4 linked regions of the Thiosocius teredinicola genome follow. The protein of the gene in region 2 interacts with the protein of the main gene of each other region in a pairwise test. Links are inferred from orthologs where the notes say so. Each region holds a gene or a part of one and is shown on either strand. Other genes may lie near its edges. The genes, in order: B1781_RS01160, groL, aceE and grpE.

What was found.
Region 1: the proteins of groL (region 2) and B1781_RS01160 interact in binary tests that used the Escherichia coli proteins (3 or more experiments, as listed by UniProt). The link is inferred for Thiosocius teredinicola from one-to-one orthologs.
Region 3: the proteins of groL (region 2) and aceE interact in binary tests that used the Escherichia coli proteins (3 or more experiments, as listed by UniProt). The link is inferred for Thiosocius teredinicola from one-to-one orthologs.
Region 4: the proteins of groL (region 2) and grpE interact in binary tests that used the Escherichia coli proteins (3 or more experiments, as listed by UniProt). The link is inferred for Thiosocius teredinicola from one-to-one orthologs.

Annotation. Positions count from the first base shown.
Region 1 is NZ_CP019936.1:249,500-254,534, forward strand. Bases 219-3,197 are described here. They hold B1781_RS01160 (ABC transporter ATP-binding protein), read left to right. Parts: upstream 219-1,286; coding sequence 1,287-2,108; downstream 2,109-3,197. Other genes in these bases: B1781_RS01145 (calcium/sodium antiporter), read right to left, coding at 219-319; B1781_RS01150 (hypothetical protein), read right to left, coding at 404-589; B1781_RS01155 (hypothetical protein), read left to right, coding at 616-1,182; mlaE (lipid asymmetry maintenance ABC transporter permease subunit MlaE), read left to right, coding at 2,114-2,881; mlaD (outer membrane lipid asymmetry maintenance protein MlaD), read left to right, coding at 2,901-3,197. In the rest of the region: more of B1781_RS01145, read right to left, coding at 1-218; more of mlaD, read left to right, coding at 3,198-3,371; B1781_RS01175 (MlaC/ttg2D family ABC transporter substrate-binding protein), read left to right, coding at 3,371-3,985; B1781_RS01180 (STAS domain-containing protein), read left to right, coding at 3,982-4,287; murA (UDP-N-acetylglucosamine 1-carboxyvinyltransferase), read left to right, coding at 4,396-5,035. UniProt on the Escherichia coli protein: Part of the ABC transporter complex MlaFEDB, which is involved in a phospholipid transport pathway that maintains lipid asymmetry in the outer membrane by retrograde trafficking of phospholipids from the outer membrane to the inner membrane.
Region 2 is NZ_CP019936.1:397,375-402,348, reverse strand. What follows is about bases 1,118-4,035. They hold groL (chaperonin GroEL), read right to left. Parts: upstream 3,443-4,035; coding sequence 1,793-3,442; downstream 1,118-1,792. Other genes in these bases: B1781_RS01875 (co-chaperone GroES), read right to left, coding at 3,500-3,790; B1781_RS01885 (PP2C family protein-serine/threonine phosphatase), read left to right, coding at 1,118-1,697. Also shown: B1781_RS01890 (DUF302 domain-containing protein), read right to left, coding at 1-151; more of B1781_RS01885, read left to right, coding at 252-1,117; B1781_RS01870 (hypothetical protein), read left to right, coding at 4,039-4,554; B1781_RS01865 (FxsA family protein), read right to left, coding at 4,567-4,974.
Region 3 is NZ_CP019936.1:805,301-810,599, forward strand. Bases 944-4,186 are described here. They hold aceE (pyruvate dehydrogenase (acetyl-transferring), homodimeric type), read left to right. Parts: upstream 944-1,328; coding sequence 1,329-3,986; downstream 3,987-4,186. Other genes in these bases: B1781_RS03780 (YqaA family protein), read left to right, coding at 944-1,013; aceF (dihydrolipoyllysine-residue acetyltransferase), read left to right, coding at 4,032-4,186. Also shown: B1781_RS23100 (sulfur globule family protein), read left to right, coding at 1-455; more of B1781_RS03780, read left to right, coding at 594-943; more of aceF, read left to right, coding at 4,187-5,299. UniProt on the Escherichia coli protein: Component of the pyruvate dehydrogenase (PDH) complex, that catalyzes the overall conversion of pyruvate to acetyl-CoA and CO(2).
Region 4 is NZ_CP019936.1:2,054,640-2,059,608, reverse strand. What follows is about bases 1-2,913. They hold grpE (nucleotide exchange factor GrpE), read right to left. Parts: upstream 1,802-2,913; coding sequence 1,199-1,801; downstream 1-1,198. Other genes in these bases: B1781_RS09885 (PEP-CTERM sorting domain-containing protein), read left to right, coding at 2,211-2,870; dnaK (molecular chaperone DnaK), read right to left, coding at 1-1,104. Also shown: heat-inducible transcriptional repressor HrcA, read right to left, coding at 2,991-4,052; B1781_RS09875 (NAD(+) kinase), read left to right, coding at 4,228-4,969. UniProt on the Escherichia coli protein: Participates actively in the response to hyperosmotic and heat shock by preventing the aggregation of stress-denatured proteins, in association with DnaK and GrpE. It is the nucleotide exchange factor for DnaK and may function as a thermosensor.

The sequences.
Region 1 (5,035 bases), 150 kb from region 2 along the record:
AAGGGTATTCGCGGCGCAACATGTCGGAGCGCACCATCAGCGGGGCGATCAATGCGGTCGCGCCCAGGATCAGGCCGATGTTGGCGATATTCGATCCCAGCGCGTTACCGATCGCGATGCCGGGATTGCCCTGCAGCGCAGCCACCGTTGAAACCAGCATTTCCGGGGCCGACGTGCCGAAACCTACCACGGTGAGCCCGATCAGCAGCGGCGGTACGCCGAGGTTGCGCGCCAGGCCGGCGGCACCGATGACGAAACGGTCGGCACCCCACACCAGGAATCCGAGACCAAACAGGATTGAAGCGGCGGCGAGCAGCATAGACAGCGAAGAGCTCAGGTACGTCGGAGGTTATTCAAGGAGCGCGAATTGTCGCGGAAGCGCAGCCGCATGTCCAAGCGGCCGCTAGTCGGCTTTGACCTTGGTCTTTCCGCATCGTGAACAGCGGTAGCGGTTCACAAGTTTGCCGAGTTTCACGTCGAACACCGATTCCTTGTCGAGCACCCATTTATGATGCCCGCTGCGGCACAGCGTGTTGCCCTGGTGGCGTTCGCTCGCCTTGCGCCGCTTGAACGGTAAAATTTCGGCCATTGCAATTCGACTTCGGGAGAACCTGATTGCGCCAGTTTAGCGCCGACGACCGATTGCTGCTCGGTACCTGCCATTGGGCGCGCCCCGCATGGTTGCAGACCTATTATCCGGATGACTTGCCGGAAGACTGGCGGTTGAGCTACTACGCCAACGATTGCGACTGCCTGTTGTTGCCGGCCGAAGACTGGTGTGGGGCGGGGCGAGCGCAGCTGCTGACGGCCTTGGACGATGCGCCGCAAGACCTGGTCTGGTTTCTCGAGATTCCGAGCGACGTTGCTGCGCTGGCCACGCCGCTGACGCAGCTGCTGGCGCCGTTCGATGGCCTGAGCCTGGTCGCATTGGTGGGCGAGCCCTTGGCGGAGCTGGCGCGGCTGCCGCAATGGCAGGCCGACGGCCAGGATCGCTGGACAGATCCGCAGAGTGGCTACCAGTTGCAGCGGTGGCAGCTTGCGAGTGCTGACCTGCGCACACTGCGTGCCCATGCCGAGCAGCTGACCGGCAATGCGCGCGCGATCGTGATCGATGGCGGCGACTCAAGTCCCGACAAAGTCCCGGAAATGCGAACAATGTTGGGTCTGATGGGCCGGTTATGAGCTTGACGCAGTCAGGGTGGGTCTCCAGAATCGACGGTTTGCGTTTTACCTGCGATCGACAGCAAAGGGATTTGGGTTTTCGGCGAGCGGAAACCTGAACAACAATGAGCCGAAATACCCCCGCAACTGACGTTTTGGTCCGCATCCGCGGGCTCAAGTTTTACCGTGGTTCGCGGGCGATCTTCGATGGTGTCGATATCGATATTCCACGCGGCAGCGTGACAGCGATCATGGGGCCGTCGGGCACCGGCAAAACCACCCTGCTCAAGCTGATCGGCGGGCAGTTGAAACCGGACGCCGGCACCATCGAGGTCGATGGTCAGAATGTGCATGCCTTGTCGACCCGCGAGCTGTACCGCCTGCGTATGCGCATGGGCATGCTGTTTCAAAGCGGCGCGTTGCTTACCGATCTTTCGGTGTTCGACAACGTGGCCTACCCGCTACGCGAACACACCCGGCTGAATGCCTCGATGATCCGCAAGCTGGTGCTGATGAAGCTCGAGGCCGTCGGCCTGCGCGGGGCTTACAGCCTGATGCCGGCGGAATTGTCCGGCGGCATGGCGCGTCGTGTCGCGCTCGCCAGGGCGATCGCGCTTGATCCGATGATGATCATGTACGACGAACCATTTACCGGCCAGGACCCGATCTCGATGGGCGTGCTGGTGCAGCTGATCCGCCGTCTGAATGATGCGGCGCGTATCACCAGCATGGTGGTGTCGCACGATGTCGCCGAGACGGCGCGCATCGCCGATCTGATCTACGTGATCTCCGGTGGCAAGGTGATCGAGTCGGGTTCGCCGCAGAAATTGCGCGAATCGGGCGGCGAATGGACCCGGCAGTTCATCGAAGGGCTGCCTGACGGGCCGGTGCCGTTCCACTACCCGGCACCGGAGCTCGAAGCCGACCTTTTCGGGGGTGCCGCGTGATCGATATGCTGGCCTCGCTCGGCCGTTTCGGCTTGTCGGCCTCCGCCCGCCTGGGGCGCGCGCATCTGCTGATGCTGGCGATGTTGCGCGGCGTGCCTTCGATGTTGGCGCGGCCCCGGCTGTTGCTCGAGCAGCTGCAATCGGTCGGCGTGCTGACCATTTTGATCATCGCCGTATCGGGCGTCTTCGTCGGCATGGTGCTGGGTCTGCAGGGTTACTACATCCTGTCGCGCTTCGGCGCGGAAGCGACTCTCGGCGTCATGGTGGCGGCGTCGCTGGTGCGTGAACTCGGGCCGGTAGTGACGGCGTTGCTGTTCGCCGGTCGCGCGGGTTCGGCCCTGTCGGCCGAGATCGGCCTGATGAAGGCGACCGAACAGCTATCCGGTCTGGAGATGATGGCGGTGAACCCGGAGCACCGGGTGCTGACGCCGCGTCTGATCGCCGGTGTGATTTCGATGCCGCTGCTGGCGGCGTTGTTCAGCATGCTCGGTGTCTATGGCGGCTGGTTCGTCGGGGTCGGCCTGCTCGGCGTCGATGACGGTACCTATTGGGCGCAGATGCAGTCACAGATCGATTGGCACGAAGATGTCATCAACGGTGTGATCAAGTCGCTGGTGTTCGGCGTCGTGTGTACCTGGATCGCGATCTTCCAGGGTTACGATTGTGTGCCGACGTCCGAGGGCGTCAGCCGCGCCACTACGCGCACGGTGGTGCATTCGTCGCTGGCCGTATTGGGATTGGATTTCGTATTGACCGCGCTGATGTTCAACTGAGCGCGGACGGGAACTGAAAATGTCGAAAACAAGACAAATGGAAATAATGGTCGGCGCCTTCATGGCGGCCGGTTTCCTGGCACTGTTCTTCCTTGCGATGCAGGTCAGCAACCTCGGCACCGTGAATTCGGGCGATTCATACAAGGTGCTGGCCCGTTTCGACAATATCGGCGGTTTGAAGGTGAAATCGCCGGTAACGATGGCCGGTGTGGAGGTCGGGCGTGTGCTCGACATCTATTATGACGCGGAAGACTTCCGTGCAGTCGCCGTTTTGGGCATTTATTCCCAATTCGACAAAATACCGGATGATACGTTTGCCAAAATCCTGACGGCAGGGCTGCTCGGCGAGCAGTACGTCGGTCTGGATCCCGGGGGTAGCGAGCAGCTGCTTAAAGAAGGCAGTGAAATTACCGTTACCCAATCTGCCCTGGTGCTTGAAGAAGTGATCGGGCAGTTTATTTACGGAAAAGCTTCGGAAGGAGCACAATAATGCGAATTTCCTTCATTTTGCGTGGCCTGTTTGCCGCCTTGTTTCTGTTTTCGGCCTGTGCCGTGGCCGCTATCGATGATCCGCAGGCCGTATTGCGCTCGACCGCCGACCGCGTGCTTGCCGAGTTGAGTGAGCGCAAAGCCGAGCTCGAGGCCGATCCGCAGAAAATCTATCCACTGGTCCAGGAGACGATCCTGCCGCATTTCGATTTTCGCAAGATGTCGCAATCGGCCCTCGGACGTTTCTGGCGCAATGCGACCGATGCGCAGAAAGAGGGTGTGACGATCGAGTTTCGTCAGTTGCTGGTGCGCACCTACGCCACCGCGCTGTTGGGTTACACCGGGCAGGAGATCGAGTACCTGCCGGTCAATTACAAGCCCGGCGATACCAATGTGACGATCCCGACCCGCATCGCATCCGACGGCGCGCCGCCGATCCCGATCAACTACCGCCTGACGTTGAACGACGACAAGTGGTTGGTTTACGACGTGGTGATCGATGGTGTGAGCCTGGTGACCAACTACCGCAGTCAGTTCGCGGCCGAGGTGCGGCGCGGCGGCATTGACGGCCTGATCAGCACACTGGCCTCGAAAAACCGCAAAGGCGCGGAGTGAGCGGCGCCACGCTCACGGCGGCGGGAGACTCGCGTTGCGAGGTTGCCGGGGATCTCGATTTTTCCTCGGTGCCCGACATCTGGCCGCAGCTAGAGAAGCGCATCAGCGCAGGCGGTGAGCTGACCGTGTCGCTCGCCGGGGTGGATCGCGCCAATAGCGCCGGCCTGGTGATGCTGGTCGAGGCACGCGATCTCGCGAAGGATTCGGCCTGCAATCTGAGTCTGACCGACATCCCGTCCGCTCTGCGCGATCTCGCGGCGATGTCGGGTTGCGACACGATCATCGCACCGGCAGGCGCCTGAACAGGCATCCGTCGGGGCGTCGATCGGGCTGCACTCCCGCTACGCCGTGAATTTCTTTATCATTGACGCCCTTTTTTGCTCGCAGACGCGATCGATGGGCCGTGATCCATGGACAAACTGATAATAACCGGCGGTAAAGCGCTGTCCGGCGATGTACGCATCTCCGGCGCCAAGAATGCCGCGCTGCCGATTCTTGCCGCGACCCTACTGGCGACCGAGCCGATGACCATCGGCAACATCCCGCATCTGCGCGACATCACGACCACGATGGAGTTGCTGGGTCGCATGGGCGTCGAGCTTACCGTCGACGAGAAGATGCGCGTCGAGGTCGACGCCGGCAATCTCGACAAGCCGTTCGCCCCTTACGAGCTGGTCAAAACGATGCGCGCCTCGATCCTGGTGCTCGGCCCGCTGTTGGCACGTTGCGGTCAGGCAGACGTCTCCCTGCCCGGAGGTTGTGCCATCGGCTCCCGCCCGGTCGATCTGCATATCGAGGGCCTGCGCGCGATGGGTGCCGAGATCGATGTCGATGGCGGCTACATCAAGGCGCGTGCGGCGCGTCTGAAGGGTGTGCGCCTGGTGCTGGATATCGTCACCGTGACCGGCACCGAGAACCTGATGATGGCCGCTACGCTGGCTGAAGGCACCACCGTGATCGAGAACGCTGCGCGCGAGCCCGAGGTGGTGGATCTGGCCAACTGCCTGAACGCCATGGGTGCGCGGATCACCGGCGCCGGCACTACGACCA
Region 2 (4,974 bases):
TGAAGCCCGCCGCAGTGACCGCTTTCTCAAGACGATCCATCGTGGCGGTTGCGGGGTTCTCACTGACGATACTCTTGAGCCCGTCCGCGGCCAGCACTGGAAGTGAAAAAAATAACAAGAACAAACAAATAGCGACAATTCTTTTGACCATCAGGTCCTCCTCTGATTACGCTTTCTTGAGTGTCGTCAAGGACCGCTTTGCAACGGTCCACCAGATTAAAGACCCATTCGGCCATGCCGCTATTTCGACCATGCCAAAAATTCGCGCCTTCGATCCGGTAAAGCGAGAATTACTAGTACAGCTGTTTACCCAGGCGCAAACGGCTTCGATTGCGGCTGCCATTGGGGTGGTCGTCTGCACGTTGGTCTTCTTCGTCGCACAGCCGGGATTCGCCCCGCTCGCCTGGGGTGGCATTGCTGCGCTCGCAACCTTACAACGCATTGTGTTGTTTCGGCAGTTCTTCGCCAGCGAGATTGCGCAGTTCACGCACGAATACTGGATCAAGCGACACTCAGTCAGTGTCCTGCTGGTCGGTGTCGCCTGGGGCGGTGTGGCCCTCCTTCCGCTCGATGGAGCACCGGCGTACGCGCGCTACGTACAAACGCTGATTCCACCGTTCATCCTGATGGCTGCGATTACCTCGTACGGCGTGTGTATCTCGCAGTACCTCGTCCTGTGGGGCAGCGCGACGCTGACCGTTGTCATATCGCGCCTGTTTGTCTCCGGTGCCGATGCCATCGCCGAGGTCACCCTGTTCGTGTTCTTCTCGCCGCTGCTCGCCGTGACTGCGAAACGCTACAACGAGTCGATTACAGAAAGCATCAAAGCCCGCTTCCGGTCCGATGAGTTGGTCGAAAAACTCACCGAGGTCAACAAGGATCTGCAGGATCGCAACACGATCCTCGGCCGGCAACAGGATGTCATCGAACAGGAAGAGGCGCTGGCGAAGCACGTTTTCAAACAGCTCGTGGTCGGTGGCGACCGCAAGCTGCCGGGCATCCATACCTGGAACCAGTCGATGGGCACCTTGTCGGGCGACCTGACGCAGACCGTTCGCGGTCCTGCCGGTCAGTCCTACATCTTCCTCGGCGATTTCACCGGTCACGGCCTGCCGGCGGCGCTCGGCGCCCTGCCGGCTTCGTCGGTGTTCCTCGCGATGGCCTCGAAAGGTCTGCCCCTGGATGCCATCGCCACCGAATTGAATGCCAAGCTGCACCAACTGCTGCCGGTCGGCTACTTCTGCTGCGGGGTATTGCTCGAACTGACCGCCGACCATCGCACCTTGCATGTGTGGAACGGTGGCCTGCCCGATGTGCTGATCCGCCGCGGCAACAAAGACGGCTACGAACGTATCGCCTCACACGGTCTGCCGCTGGGCGTGTCCGGCGCCGACCAATTCGATGCCTCGACAGTGACCATCCATTTGCAGGCGGGCGACCTCGTCTACGCCTACACCGACGGTCTGACCGAGGCGGTCGACAAGAACGGGGAAATGTGGGGTGGCCAGCGGCTCGAGGAGTTCCTTGCGCAACCCGACCTCGAGGCACCGAAGCTGCCCGCGCTGATCGATGCGGTGCTACAGCACGTCGACCTGGCTCCGCCCACCGACGACATTTCGGTGGTCGAAATCGAGGCCCCCGCGCGGCTTGGCATACGCAGCGGCAGCGCCACCGTAGGCGAAGTCGCCGCTCGCTAATACCGCACCGCCCCCTGCGCACCGAAACGAAAAAGCCCCACCCGGGTTACCCAGGTGGGGCTTTTGAGCTACAGCACAGGTGCCGTGCGGCGTGATTACATCATGCCGCCCATACCACCCATACCGCCCATTCCGCCCATATCGCCGCCAGGCATTGCTGCCTCTTCCTTCGGCTCTTCAGCGACCATGCACTCGGTGGTGATCATCAGACCGGCAACCGAAGCCGCGTTCTGCAGCGCAGAGCGGGTGACCTTGGTCGGGTCGAGAATACCCATTTCGACCATGTCGCCGTACTCACCGTTGCCGGCGTTGTAGCCGAAGTTGCCTTCGCCTTCGACGACCTTGTTCAGCACCACCGACGGCTCGGCACCGGCGTTGGCAACGATCTGACGCAGCGGCTCTTCCATCGCGCGACGGGCGATCGCCACACCGATATCCTGGTCGTGGTTTTCACCTTTGAGCTCGCCCATCGTGGCCTGGGCACGCACCAGCGCAACACCGCCACCGGGGACGATGCCTTCTTCAACGGCGGCACGGGTAGCGTGCAGCGCGTCTTCAACGCGGGCCTTCTTCTCTTTCATCTCGACTTCGGTCGCAGCGCCAACCTTGATGACCGCAACACCGCCGGCCAGCTTGGCCAGACGTTCCTGCAGCTTCTCACGGTCGTAGTCCGACGTGGTGTCTTCCATCTGCGCACGGATCTGCTCGCAGCGTGCCTTGATGTCTTGCTCGGTGCCGGCGCCGTCGATCACGGTGGTCTCTTCTTTCGAGATCACGATGCGCTTGGCGGTGCCCAGCTCGTTCAGGGTGGCCTTTTCCAGGCTCAAACCGACTTCTTCGGAGATCACGGTCGCACCGGTCAGGATCGCGATGTCCTGCAGCATGGCCTTACGACGATCGCCGAAGCCCGGCGCCTTCACGGCGCAGACCTTGACGATACCGCGGATGGTGTTGACCACCAGCGTCGCCAGCGCTTCGCCTTCAACGTCTTCAGCGATGATCAGCAGCGGACGACCGGCCTTGGCGACCGACTCGAGCGCCGGCAACAGGTCGCGGATGTTGGATATCTTCTTGTCGTGCAGCAGTACGTAGGGCTCTTCGAGCTCGGCGGTCATGTTCTGCTGGTTGTTGACGAAGTACGGCGACAGGTAGCCGCGATCGAACTGCATGCCTTCGACGACGTCCAGTTCGTTTTCGAAGCCCGAACCTTCTTCAACGGTGATAACGCCTTCTTTACCGACTTTCTCCATCGCCTCGGCGATGATGTCGCCGATGTTGGTGTCAGAGTTGGCCGAGATGGTGCCGACCTGCGAGATCGCCTTGGTGTCGGCGCACGGCTTCGACATACCGGCGAGGTAATCGACCGCAGCGATGACCGCCTTGTCCATGCCGCGCTTCAGATCCATTGGGTTCATGCCGGCAGCAACGGCCTTCAGGCCTTCGCGCACCATGGCCTGGGCCAGCACGGTTGCGGTGGTGGTACCGTCGCCGGCGACGTCAGAGGTCTGCGACGAAACTTCTTTGACCATCTGTGCGCCCATGTTCTCGAACTTGTCCGACAGTTCGATCTCTTTGGCAACCGAGACACCGTCTTTGGTGATGGTCGGGGCGCCGAACGACTTCTCGAGCACCACGTTGCGGCCTTTCGGACCGAGGGTGACTTTTACGGCGTTGGCGAGGGTGTTGACACCCTTGAGCATGCGCTGACGGGCGTCGTCGGAAAACTTGACTTCTTTTGCACTCATTTCTCTATACCTGAAATCTGTCTGTTATTCGTAATCGTTGGCAACGCGGGGCTGGGATCAACCCTCGATGACACCCATGATGTCTTCTTCGCGCATGACCAGGACTTCTTCGCCGTTCACCTTGACCTCGGTACCCGAGTACTTGCCGAACAGCACGGTGTCGCCGACCTTGACGTCGAGCGGGCGCACCTGACCGCTTTCGAGGATCTTGCCGTTGCCGGCAGCAATGACTTCACCCTGAACCGGCTTCTCGGTTGCTGAACCGGGCAGCACGATGCCCCCAGGGCTGGTGGTTTCTTCTTCCTTGCGACGGACGACCACACGGTCATGCAGGGGACGAATGTTCATGTCTCGAAATCTCCTTAGCGATTAGAGAAGCAGTTGATATGTAAAGGAATTTCGCGCGGTACTTATTAGCACTCGCTGTCGATGAGTGCCAATAATAGGGGCGAACTTTGCTAAGTCAAGGGCGGGCCGAAAGATTTTTCGGCGTCGCGATTTTTGGCACTCGCACTCGCAAAGTGCTGATAACTAAACATTTTCCGAAAAATGCCGTAGAAATATGCATCAGGTTGTTTTGTCGGAGCGGAAGAATCATGTCCGAACACGATGACGGCCGTGTGATTCAAACGGCACACTTGAGCGAGTATTTTCACCACGCCGTGCAATCGGCAGCCGGGCGGCGCCACCTCAATGCCGATTCGGCGACACTGCACTACCTGGCCTCCCTGCTATGTCAGTACGCACGCAGCGAACAGGTGTTCGATTACGACGACCAGCGCACCCAGCTACGCCCCCTGGCACTGCTGTACGGTGAGGCCCTGGAGGCACCGAGCAATGGCGCGCGCCGCCTGTGGCTGCAACGCCTGGGCGATCTTGCCCTGTTCGTCGGCGGCATGTTCGCAGGGCAACTCAGCCGCCGCTTTCGGGACCTCGACTATTGCGTGGCCATGGGCGGCAACGCCTACAGCTACCTGGAGCAAACCGCCACCCGTCCCGGCGAACAAGCCCAAGCCATCGTGTTCGGCGAATTGGCGGATCAGTTCGGCCGCTTCGTCGATGTCGTCGCCATCGTCACCGGCCGGCCGCCATCAGCACACCTCGACGCCTGACCCGTTACAGGCTCATTCGTCGCGCCGGTACTCGCCCTCGATGATCCGATCGGCCTGGGTCTCGGGCGTGGTCCGTGCGCCGGGTTGTGCCGCGGGGCGCAGCGTGCCGCGCGACTTCAGCCAATGCACGATCAACCAGCGCCGCAGCGGGGTGATCAGCAATAGGAAACCGATCGCATCGGTGACGAAGCCGGGCAGCAGCAACGCCAGGCCGGTGAGCAGCAACAGTACGCCTTCGAGCAACTCGATCGCCGGCACTTCCTTGTTCGCCATCTGTGACTGCGCGCGGAACAGCACCGAGAAACCCTGCATGCGCACCAGCCATCCGCCGAGGGCGGCGGTGAAGATCGACAGCAGAATGGTCGGCAGGGCGCCGATCACACTGCCTACCTCGATCAGCAGGTACAGCTCAACGAGCGG
Region 3 (5,299 bases), 410 kb from region 2 along the record:
CAGCCGAACAGTATGCTGCCAAGCAGGCCGAGGCCTTCAAGGCTGCGCAAGAAGCCCAGCGCAAGGCAGCTGAGCAGTACGCTGCTCAGGCTCCTCAGCAGATGCAGTTCCGCGCTCCCGAGATGCCGGAATTCGCGATGCCCGAGATGACCCGTCCGGAGCGCCCGGAAATGCCGAAGTTCGACATGCAGCGTCCTGAGCGTCCGCCGATGCCTGAGTTCGCTCGCGCTGAACGCCCGGAAATGACCGGCAACTGCTTCAAGCCGATGACTCGCCCGGTAGCTTTCGAAGCGCCCAAGGCACCTGAAATGTCGGCTGATATGAAGCAGCGTCTTGAGTCTATGAAGGCCAAGCAGGAAGAGCAGAAGGCTGCCATGCAGGCCAAGATGGAAGAAATGAAGAAGGCGATGGAAGAGCGACGCGCTCAGATGCAGCAGGGCTGCAAGCAGATCTAATCTGCACTTCGCTGGCATTCAGCAAATAGAAAACGCCCGGCATGGCCGGGCGTTTTTTTTTCGGCTCGCGTCTGCGACAGACAGGTGCGGGCGGAAGGGTAAACTGTTCGCGCGGGCTGTCCCGCTCATCTGTTCAACGTGCCTCCCTTGGACTGGACTCTCTTCTTCAGCGCCTTCCTCTCCGCCACGCTGCTACCCGGCAGTTCTGAGGCCTTGCTGCTGCTGCGCATCGAGCAGGGCGGCGGGGATCCCGCAGCCTTGGTCGTGGTTGCCGCCGTCGGCAATCTGCTCGGCAGCCTGTCGACCTATGCGATCGGTCGCGGCGGCAATCTGGTGTTGCAGCGCTGGTTGCGCATCGATGAGGGTGCGCTACGCCGCGCCGAGCGGTGGTTTCAACGGTGGGGTACGCCGACGCTGTTGCTCGCCTGGCTACCGGTCGTTGGTGATCCCTTGTGCCTGGCCGCCGGCCTGCTGCAAGTGCGCCTTTGGTTGTTCACCGTCATGGTCGCCATCGGCAAATTCGCGCGCTACGCGGTGCTGGCGTGGCTGGTCGTATGACGCCGGTCAGTCTGCATCGATAGCTGCGAACGACGCCGGCTGCCCGCCCATTGACGGTGCGCTTGCGGCCCGCGTGGGCTGGTCTATCGCACTGAAAAGTCGCAGAAAAATACCGAAACGACCTACATTTGTGCACATTTTTAGGACGATTGTCTATAGTCAGAAAAACGTTAAATTGCTGAAAAATAAAGATTATTGAAATTTGCATTGGCATGTTTGCAAACGATCTGCTTTACTTGCCCCCCATATTTGGCGTGCCGAACAGCTTTCTTTACCCGAACACGTCTCCGATCAACCCGTTGGAAGCGCAGCACTATGGCCGTGAAACCGGATCTGGACCCCCAGGAAACACAGGAATGGCTCGACGCACTTGAAGGTGTGCTCGAGAACGAGGGCCCGGACCGCGCCCACTTCCTGCTCGAAAAGCTGATCGACAAGGCGCGCCGCTCAGGCGCCTACCTGCCGTACAGCGCGAATACCGCGTATCTGAATACGATCCCCGTGACCCGCCAGGATGCCTATCCGGGTGATCAGTCGATCGAGCGGCGCATCAGCTCCTTCGTTCGCTGGAACGCGATGGCGATGGTGGTGCAGGCGAATCGCAAGGCGACCGAGCTTGGCGGCCACATCGCCAGTTTTGCGTCCAGCGCCACCTTGTTCGACGTCGGCTTCAACCACTTCTTCCGTGCGACCAACGAGAGCCAGGAAGGCGACCTGATCTTCTACCAGGGACACTCGGCGCCCGGCATCTATGCGCGCGCCTTCCTCGAGGGGCGGATCAGCGAAGAACAGCTCAATCTGTTCCGCCAGGAGGTCGATGGCGGCGGCCTGTCGTCGTATCCGCACCCCTGGCTGATGCCCAACTTCTGGCAGTTCCCGACGGTGTCGATGGGCCTGGGTCCGCTGATGGCGATCTATCAGGCTCGTTTCATGCGCTACCTGCACGACCGCGGTCTGCAGAATGCCGGTGACCGCAAGGTGTGGGCGTTCATGGGCGACGGTGAGATGGACGAGCCCGAATCGCTCGGCGCCATCTCGCTGGCTGCGCGCGAGCGTCTCGATAACCTGGTGTTCGTCGTCAACTGCAACCTGCAGCGTCTCGATGGCCCGGTGCGCGGCAACGGCAAGATCATCCAGGAACTCGAAGCGGTGTTCCGTGGTGCCGGTTGGAACGTGATCAAGGTGATCTGGGGTGGTTACTGGGATCCGCTCTTGGCGCGCGACAAGGACGGCCTGTTGCTCAAGCGCATGGAAGAGGCGGTCGACGGCGACTATCAGGCCTACAAAGCGCACGGCGGTGCCTACGTGCGCGAGCACTTCTTCGGCAAGTACCCCGAGTTGGCCGCGATGGTCGCCAACCTGACCGACGAGGATATTTGGCGCCTGAACCGTGGCGGTCACGATCCGATCAAGGTCCACGCGGCGTACGCAGCGGCGACCTCGCACCAGGGGCAGCCGACCGTCATCCTCGCCAAGACCGTCAAAGGGTACGGCATGGGCGAGGCCGGCGAGGGGCAGAACATCACCCACTCGCAGAAAAAGATGGGTGAAGAGGCGCTGCGTGCGTTCCGCGACCGCTTCAATATCCCGATCCCCGACGACCAGATCGGTCCAGCGCCGTACTTCAAGCCGCCGACCGATGGCCCTGAGATGGCCTATCTGCACGAGCGTCGCAACAAGCTCGGCGGCTACATCCCGAGTCGACGCGCCGAAGCCAAGCCGCTCAAGGTGCCTGCGCTGGATACCTTCAAAGCCTTGCTCGAAGGCAGCGGCGACCGCGAGATGTCGACCACGATGGCGTTCGTGCGCTTCCTGTCGAGCCTGACGCGCGACAAGGACATCGGTAAATTCGTTGTGCCGATCGTGCCGGACGAGGCACGCACCTTCGGTATGGAGGGCATGTTCCGTCAGCTTGGCATCTATTCGTCGGTCGGCCAGTTGTACAAGCCGGTCGATTCCGATCAGGTGATGTACTACCGCGAAGACAAGAAAGGCCAGATCCTGCAGGAAGGGATCAACGAGGCCGGCGCGATGTCGTCATGGATCGCGGCTGCCACGTCGTACAGCAACAACGGCGTCACGATGATTCCGTTCTACATCTATTACTCGATGTTCGGCTTCCAGCGTGTCGGCGATCTGGCCTGGGCGGCCGGCGACATGCAGGCGCGTGGCTTCCTGCTCGGCGGTACCGCCGGTCGGACGACCTTGGCGGGCGAAGGTCTGCAGCACCAGGATGGCCATAGTCATCTGCAGGCGGCGTTCATCCCGAACTGCCGCGCCTATGACCCCACGTTCGCCTACGAACTCGCAGTGATCCTGCACGACGGCATGAAGAAGATGTACGAGGAGCAGCACAACGTCTTCTATTACGTCACCGTCATGAACGAAAACTATGTGCAGCCGGAGATGCCGGACGATGTCGCCGACGGCATCATCAAGGGCATGTATCTGTACCGTCAGGGATCGCGCAAGAAGAAGCGTGTGCAGCTGATGGGGTCGGGCACGATCCTGCGTGAGGTCATCGCCGCTGCAGCCCTGCTCGAAGACGAGTGGAACGTCGCCGCCGACGTGTGGAGCGTGACCAGCTTCACCGAGCTGCAGCGTGACGCGATCGATGCAGAACGTTGGAACATGCTGCATCCGATGGACAAGCCGCGCGTGCCCTATGTCAGCCAGATGCTGGACGACAAGAAAGGCCCGGCGGTTGCGGCGACCGACTATATCCGCAGTTTCCCGGAGCAGATCCGACCGTACCTCGGCGACCGGCACTACCTGACGCTCGGTACCGATGGCTTCGGCCGGTCCGACCTTCGTTCGCAGCTGCGCAAGTTCTTCGAGGTCAATCGCCACTATGTCGTCGTGGCGGCCCTGAAGGCGCTCGCCGATGTCGGTGAGGTCGATACCAGCCTGGTCGCGCAGGCGATCAAGGCCTACAAGATCGACCCCGACAAGCCCAACCCCGCGACTGTCTGAGTGACAGCGAATAGCCAGCACAGACAGTGATACGGAGACAGTAACGTGGCACAGATAATCGATGTGTTGTTGCCCGATATCGGTGATTTTCACGACGTGGAGGTCATCGAGATCCTGGTCAAGCCGGGCGACACGGTAGAGGCCGAAGACTCCCTGCTGACCTTGGAGAGCGACAAGGCGAGCATGGATATACCGGCGCCGCAGGCCGGCGTGATCGCCGAAGTGAAGGTGGCGGTCGGCGATAAGATTAACCAGGGCGACCTGATCGTTACCCTCGAGGCCGGCGACGGCGCATCGGCGGACGCGGCGGCTGCCGACACCCAGGCAGCCGAGCCGCAGGCCGAAGAGTCGCCAGCGCCGACCACCGCGCCGGCCCCAGCTGCGACAACCGAACCGGCGGTTGCAGCCGACGCGCCGAGTGGCGAACCCGAGGTGCGCGACGTGCCCTTGCCGCACATCGGCGATTTTCACGACGTGGAGATCATCGAGATCCTGGTCAGCGAAGGCGATACGGTCGAGGCCGAACAGTCGTTGATGACGTTGGAGAGCGACAAGGCGACCATGGAGATCCCGGCGCCGTTCGCCGGCACGATCAAGTCGATCGCAGTCAAGATCGGCGACAAGGTCAACGAAGGCGATCTGCTAGGTACGATGGAAACGTTGGGCGGCGGCGCTGCACCGGCAGCGGCACCGAGTGCGCCGAGTGAACCGCCGGTGCAGACGTCGGCGGCAGCAGAGGCCCCGGCGGAACCGGCCAGGGCGCCCGGCGAGAAAGAGCCATTGCGCCGCCCGGTGATCGCACGCCCGTCCGATGCGCCACGCAAGAATCCGCATGCCAGCCCGGGCGTACGCCGCTTCGCCCGCGAACTGGGTGTCGATCTGCACTATGTCGACGGCAGCGGGCCAAAGGGTCGCGTGATCAAGGACGACGTGCAGAACTTCGTCAAGCGCGCATTGGCCGAAGGCTCGCCGACGGCGGCTGCATCGGCAGGTGGGGGTGGCGTGCAGCTACCGAGCATTCCGGCGGTGGACTTCTCCAAGTTCGGTGAGATCGAAGAAAAGCCTCTGGGTCGGATCAAAAAACTCAGTGGCGCACATCTGCATCGTGCCTGGCTGAACGTGCCGCACGTTACCCAGTTCGACGAGGCGGACATCACCGAGCTCGAAGCGTTTCGCAAATCGCAGAAAGATGCCGCGGCCAAGGCCGACGTCAAGCTCACCTTCATGCCGTTCCTGATGAAGGCGGTGTGCAAGGCACTCGAGGCCTATCCGCAGTTCAACAGTTCGCTGTCGCCCGATGGCGAGGCGTTGAT
Region 4 (4,969 bases), 1.7 Mb from region 2 along the record:
GTCCGGGTTAACGTCCTTACGCGGCGCTTTACCGAAGAAGTTCTCAACCACTTCCTGAACCTTCGGCATACGCGTCTGGCCACCGACCAGGATCACGTCGTCGATGTCGGAAGCCGATACGCCGGCATCCTTGAGCGCGATCTTGCAAGGTTCGAGCGTACGCTGCACCAGCTCATCGACCAGCGACTCGAGCTTGGCGCGGGTCAGCTTGATGTTCATGTGCTTCGGACCGCTCGCATCGGCCGTGATATACGGCAGGTTGATGTCGGTCTGCGAGCTCGATGACAACTCGATCTTGGCCTTCTCTGCGGCTTCTTTCAGACGCTGCAGGGCCAGCGGATCGTTCTTCAGATTGACGCCCTGGTCCTTTTTGAACTCGGAAACCAGGAAGTCGATGATGCGCATGTCGAAGTCTTCACCACCAAGGAAGGTGTCGCCGTTGGTCGACAACACTTCGAACTGGTGCTCGCCATCGACTTCAGCGATCTCGATGATCGACACGTCGAAGGTACCGCCGCCGAGGTCGAACACGGCCAGCTTCTTGTCGCCTTTCGACTTGTCGAGGCCGTAGGCCAGCGCCGCGGCGGTCGGCTCGTTGATGATGCGCTTAACGTCCAGACCGGCGATGCGGCCGGCGTCTTTGGTCGCCTGACGCTGCGAATCGTTGAAGTAGGCCGGCACCGTGATGACCGCCTCGGTGACTTTCTCACCCAGGTAGTCTTCGGCGGTCTTCTTCATCTTCTGCAGCACCTTGGCCGAAATTTCCGGCGGCGCCATCTTGCTGCCGTTGACTTCGACCCAGGCGTCACCGTTGTCGGCCTTGACGATCTTGTACGGCACCATGTCGATGTCTTTCTTGACCACGTTGTCTTCGAAGCGACGACCGATCAGGCGCTTGATGGCAAACAGGGTGTTGGTCGGGTTGGTGACCGCCTGGCGCTTGGCGCTCTGGCCTACCAGTACCTCACCGTCGCCGGTGTAGGCGATGATCGACGGTGTCGTGCGATCGCCTTCGCTGTTCTCGATCACCTTGGTCTTGTCGCCTTCCATGACGGCGACGCATGAGTTTGTGGTGCCAAGGTCGATACCGATGATCTTGCCCATGATGTTCTATCTCCGATTGAGAAATTCTTTATGAAACTGTTGTCGAAATAGGGTTTCTTATGACGTTTTCAAGACACCCGTTGCGATCGGCCGCTCAGTTTGAGGCCTGCGAAACCATGACCATTGCCGGACGCACCAGGCGACCGTTGAGGGTGTAGCCCTTTTGCACCACTGCGACGACGGTATTCGGCGGCACATCGCCGCGCGGTTGCATCGACATGGCCTGGTGCAATTCGGGGTTGAACGGCTGATCGATCGGATCGATCTGCTCGACGTTGAACTTGTTCATCGCGTCGCTGAGCATCTTCAGCGTCAGCTCGGTGCCTTCGCGCAGCTTGTCGACATCGGCCGATGGGGCTTGCGCGGCGCTGTGGCCCAGCTCCAGGCTGTCCCACACGCCGAGCAATTCGGCGACGAACTTGTCGAGCGCGAATTTGTGGGCGTTTTCCAGGTCGCGCGCATGTCGCTTCTTGAGGTTTTCCAGCTCGGCGTGTGCGCGCATCATCTGGTTGTAGTGCTCGTCCGCCTTGGCGCGGGCCTGTTCGAGCAGACGCGCAAGGTCCTCGGCCGAATGCTCGGCGATGTCGCTGTCTGCCTCCATTTCGGCCGCACTCTCTTCGAATGTGGTCTCGTTGACGTCCTCGATTGCCTCGTCGACGCCCTTACCCTGCGCCGGTCGATCCTGCTGCTCTGTCATCAGAACCTCTTACAAGCCTTTGAATATAAATAGTTATTTAGCCAGACGGAACGACGCCTGCCGTTCGATTGCCCGGTATATATGGGCATCTCGGCCGAATACAAGGCGGTGCATCGAAATTTTCTGATTTCCGACAAGCGTTTGCCGGCGTAACGCGCTGCAGCCGAGCATCGACCCTGAACCTGGAGGCTTCGAGTAAGGGTGCGGAAACGGAGAGCAACGAGCGCGATCGAAACGCGCATGCGATAAGCCAATCGGCAAACGGGGCAGCGATACAGCAACAAGCAGTTCTGATAATCCGATTTTAGTTCCTTATCTACGCTGCTGTATCTGAAAGTTTTTTCTTGGGCACGTTTATGGATCGAATGTTTTGAGCTATAGCTTGCAGCATGGAGATTGAGGAGGACGCATGAAGCCGATCACCAAATGCGCGGCGGTTCTGCTGGGGGCATTCGCCGCTTCGGGAGCCAACGCAGCAATCCTCACATTCGACGACGCCATCGCCGGCGAAACCAGCTACGCGTTCGACGGTGATGGCGACGGCATCGACGACGTCGTCTTCTCGACAACTGATCCATCGGGATTCAACACCGCTGGACCGGGTCCGAACCAGTCGTACATCAGCGAGCCGGGCCTCGAAGGTACGACGATCCTGGCACCGGATCTGCGCGTCGATTTTCTCTATGGAACGGCCGGATCGCTGCGCTTCGGATTCGCGATGAGCTCGCTGACTGGTCTAGTGGACGGAGTCGAATTCTCGATCTACGACACAAGCGACGGACTGCTGGCGTCGACCAACGTGCTGGCAGACTTCACGCTCGTCGACGGTGTCATGGAAAGCAGCTTCCCGGAGGGCCTGGTAGACGTCAGCTTCGCCGGTGTCGCCTCTTATGCCTTGTTCGACTTCTCGACCAACGATGCAACTCGATACATCATCGATAACTTCGAGGGCACCTTCGGCTCATCTGAGAACGTCGACAACGGCGTGCCGGTGCCGGCGCCGCTTGCCTTGTTGGGTGTTGGACTGGTGGGACTTGCCACACGAAAGCGTCGCTCGGCCGAGCACTGATTTCGTCGTTGCCCAGGCAACCGTCAAAAGCAAAGAACCCCGCTCCGGCGGGGTTCTTCATTTTTCTATAAAAACTTCTGAAAACCTGTATCTGCCCTGCTTTCGCAGACCGCGCCTGCGTCAGCGCGAGGCCAGTGCGCTACCCAGAATCCTCGCGGTGATATCTACGATAGGGATCACCCGATCGTAGGCGATGCGGGTGGGGCCGATCACGCCCAGCACGCCGACGACCTCCGAATCGACCTCGTAGGGCGCAGTGATCACCGAGCAATCCTTGAGCGTCTTATAGCCGGATTCCTCACCGATGAAGATCTGCACACCGTCGGCCTCGAGACTGCGATCGAGCAAGTGCAGAATCTCCTGCTTCTCGGTGAAGGCGTCGAACAGCGAGCGCAGGCTGTCCATCTGCGCCAACTCGTCGAAATCCATCAAGTTGGTCTGGCCGGCGACGACAAAGTCGCCCCTACTCTTGCCGTCCGCGTCTTCTTTGGCGAAGGCCGCGCTGGCCACCTCGAGCGCCTGCACCATCAACGCATCCAGGTTGGACTTGGTCTCCTGCATATCGCGCAACACCAGGCGACGGATGTCTTCGAGATCCTGCCCACCGTAGTGTTTGGTGATGTAGTTGCTGAGCTGCTCGAGCTCACTCCGGCTGAACACCCGCGAGGTCTCGATGATGCGGTTGTAGACCTCGCCGGCCGAGGTCACGATCACCGTCAGCACCTTGGCCTCGGAGAGCGGCACGAACTCGATCTGCTTGACCCGGACCTGGTTATGCTTGGGCACCATGACGACGCCCGCCAAGTGCGTCAGGCTCGACAACAGACGCGACGCCGAGTCGACCAGCGCGGCCGGTGCATTCTGGATATCGAACTGGTGCTGCAGCTGGCGCATCACCGTCTTGTCGAGCGGCTTGAGCGACAGCAGCGAGTCGACGAACATGCGATAACCCGACACCGTGGGAATACGCCCGGCCGAGGTGTGCGGCGAGGCCACGAAACCCAGGTCTTCGAGATCGGCCATCACGTTGCGGATCGTCGCCGGGCTCAGGTCGAGCCCCGCATCTTTCGCCAGCGTGCGCGATCCGACCGGCTGCCCGTCACGGATATAGCGTTCGATCAGCACTTTGAGAAAATGCTGGGCGCGTTCGCTGATTACCGGTTCGGAACTGCTGTCTGTCACCTGCCTACCGTCTGCTGCATTCGCAGCGCTGTTGATCTATGCCGCAAGCTGCGGCCTGTTTCGATTATGTGGAGCCACTTTTTACGGTGTCAAGAAACTCGCGGCCGCGCTTGGCGCGTGCCGAAGCGCATGCTAGTTTGCGGCCTTAACTCATGTCGGCAGAAACAACAACATCGTGAACGCCTACGGCACGCCGTTTCAGCGGATTGCAGTCGTCGCCAAGCCGGACACCGCCGGCCAGATGCAGCCGACGCTGCAGCGCCTGCAAAATGTCCTCGAACAACGCCAATTGACCCTGCTGCCGGACGAGCGCGCCGCCGCAATGCTCGGCCTGGGCCAGGGAATGCCGCTGCCGGAACTGGCCGCAGCATGCGATCTGGCGGTCGTCGTCGGTGGCGACGGTACGCTGCTGCATGCCGCCCGCCAGTTCGTCGATCACGAGGTGCCGCTGCTGGGCGTCAACCTTGGCCGGCTGGGCTTCCTGGTCGACATCGCGCCGACCGAGATCGCGAGTTGCCTGAGCGCCGTGCTCGACGGCGAGTACACCGAGGATGCCCGCTTTCTGCTGAGCGCCACGATCGGCGACCAGGGTCCGGTGCTGGCGTTCAACGACGTCGTGCTGCACAAATGGAACATCGCCCGCATGATCGAGTTCGAGACCTGGATCGACGGCCGCTTCGTCTACACCCAGCGCTCGGACGGCCTGATCCTGTCGACCCCGACCGGCTCCACCGCCTATGCCCTGTCAGGCGGCGGCCCGCTGCTGGCGCCGAGCCTCGACGCCATTGCGATCGTGCCGATCTGCCCGCATACCCTGAGCAACCGGCCGATCGTGATCCATGCCGACAGCAAGATCGAGATCTCGGTCACCGCCAGCATTGATCCGAACGACGTTCGCATCACCTGCGACGGGGCTG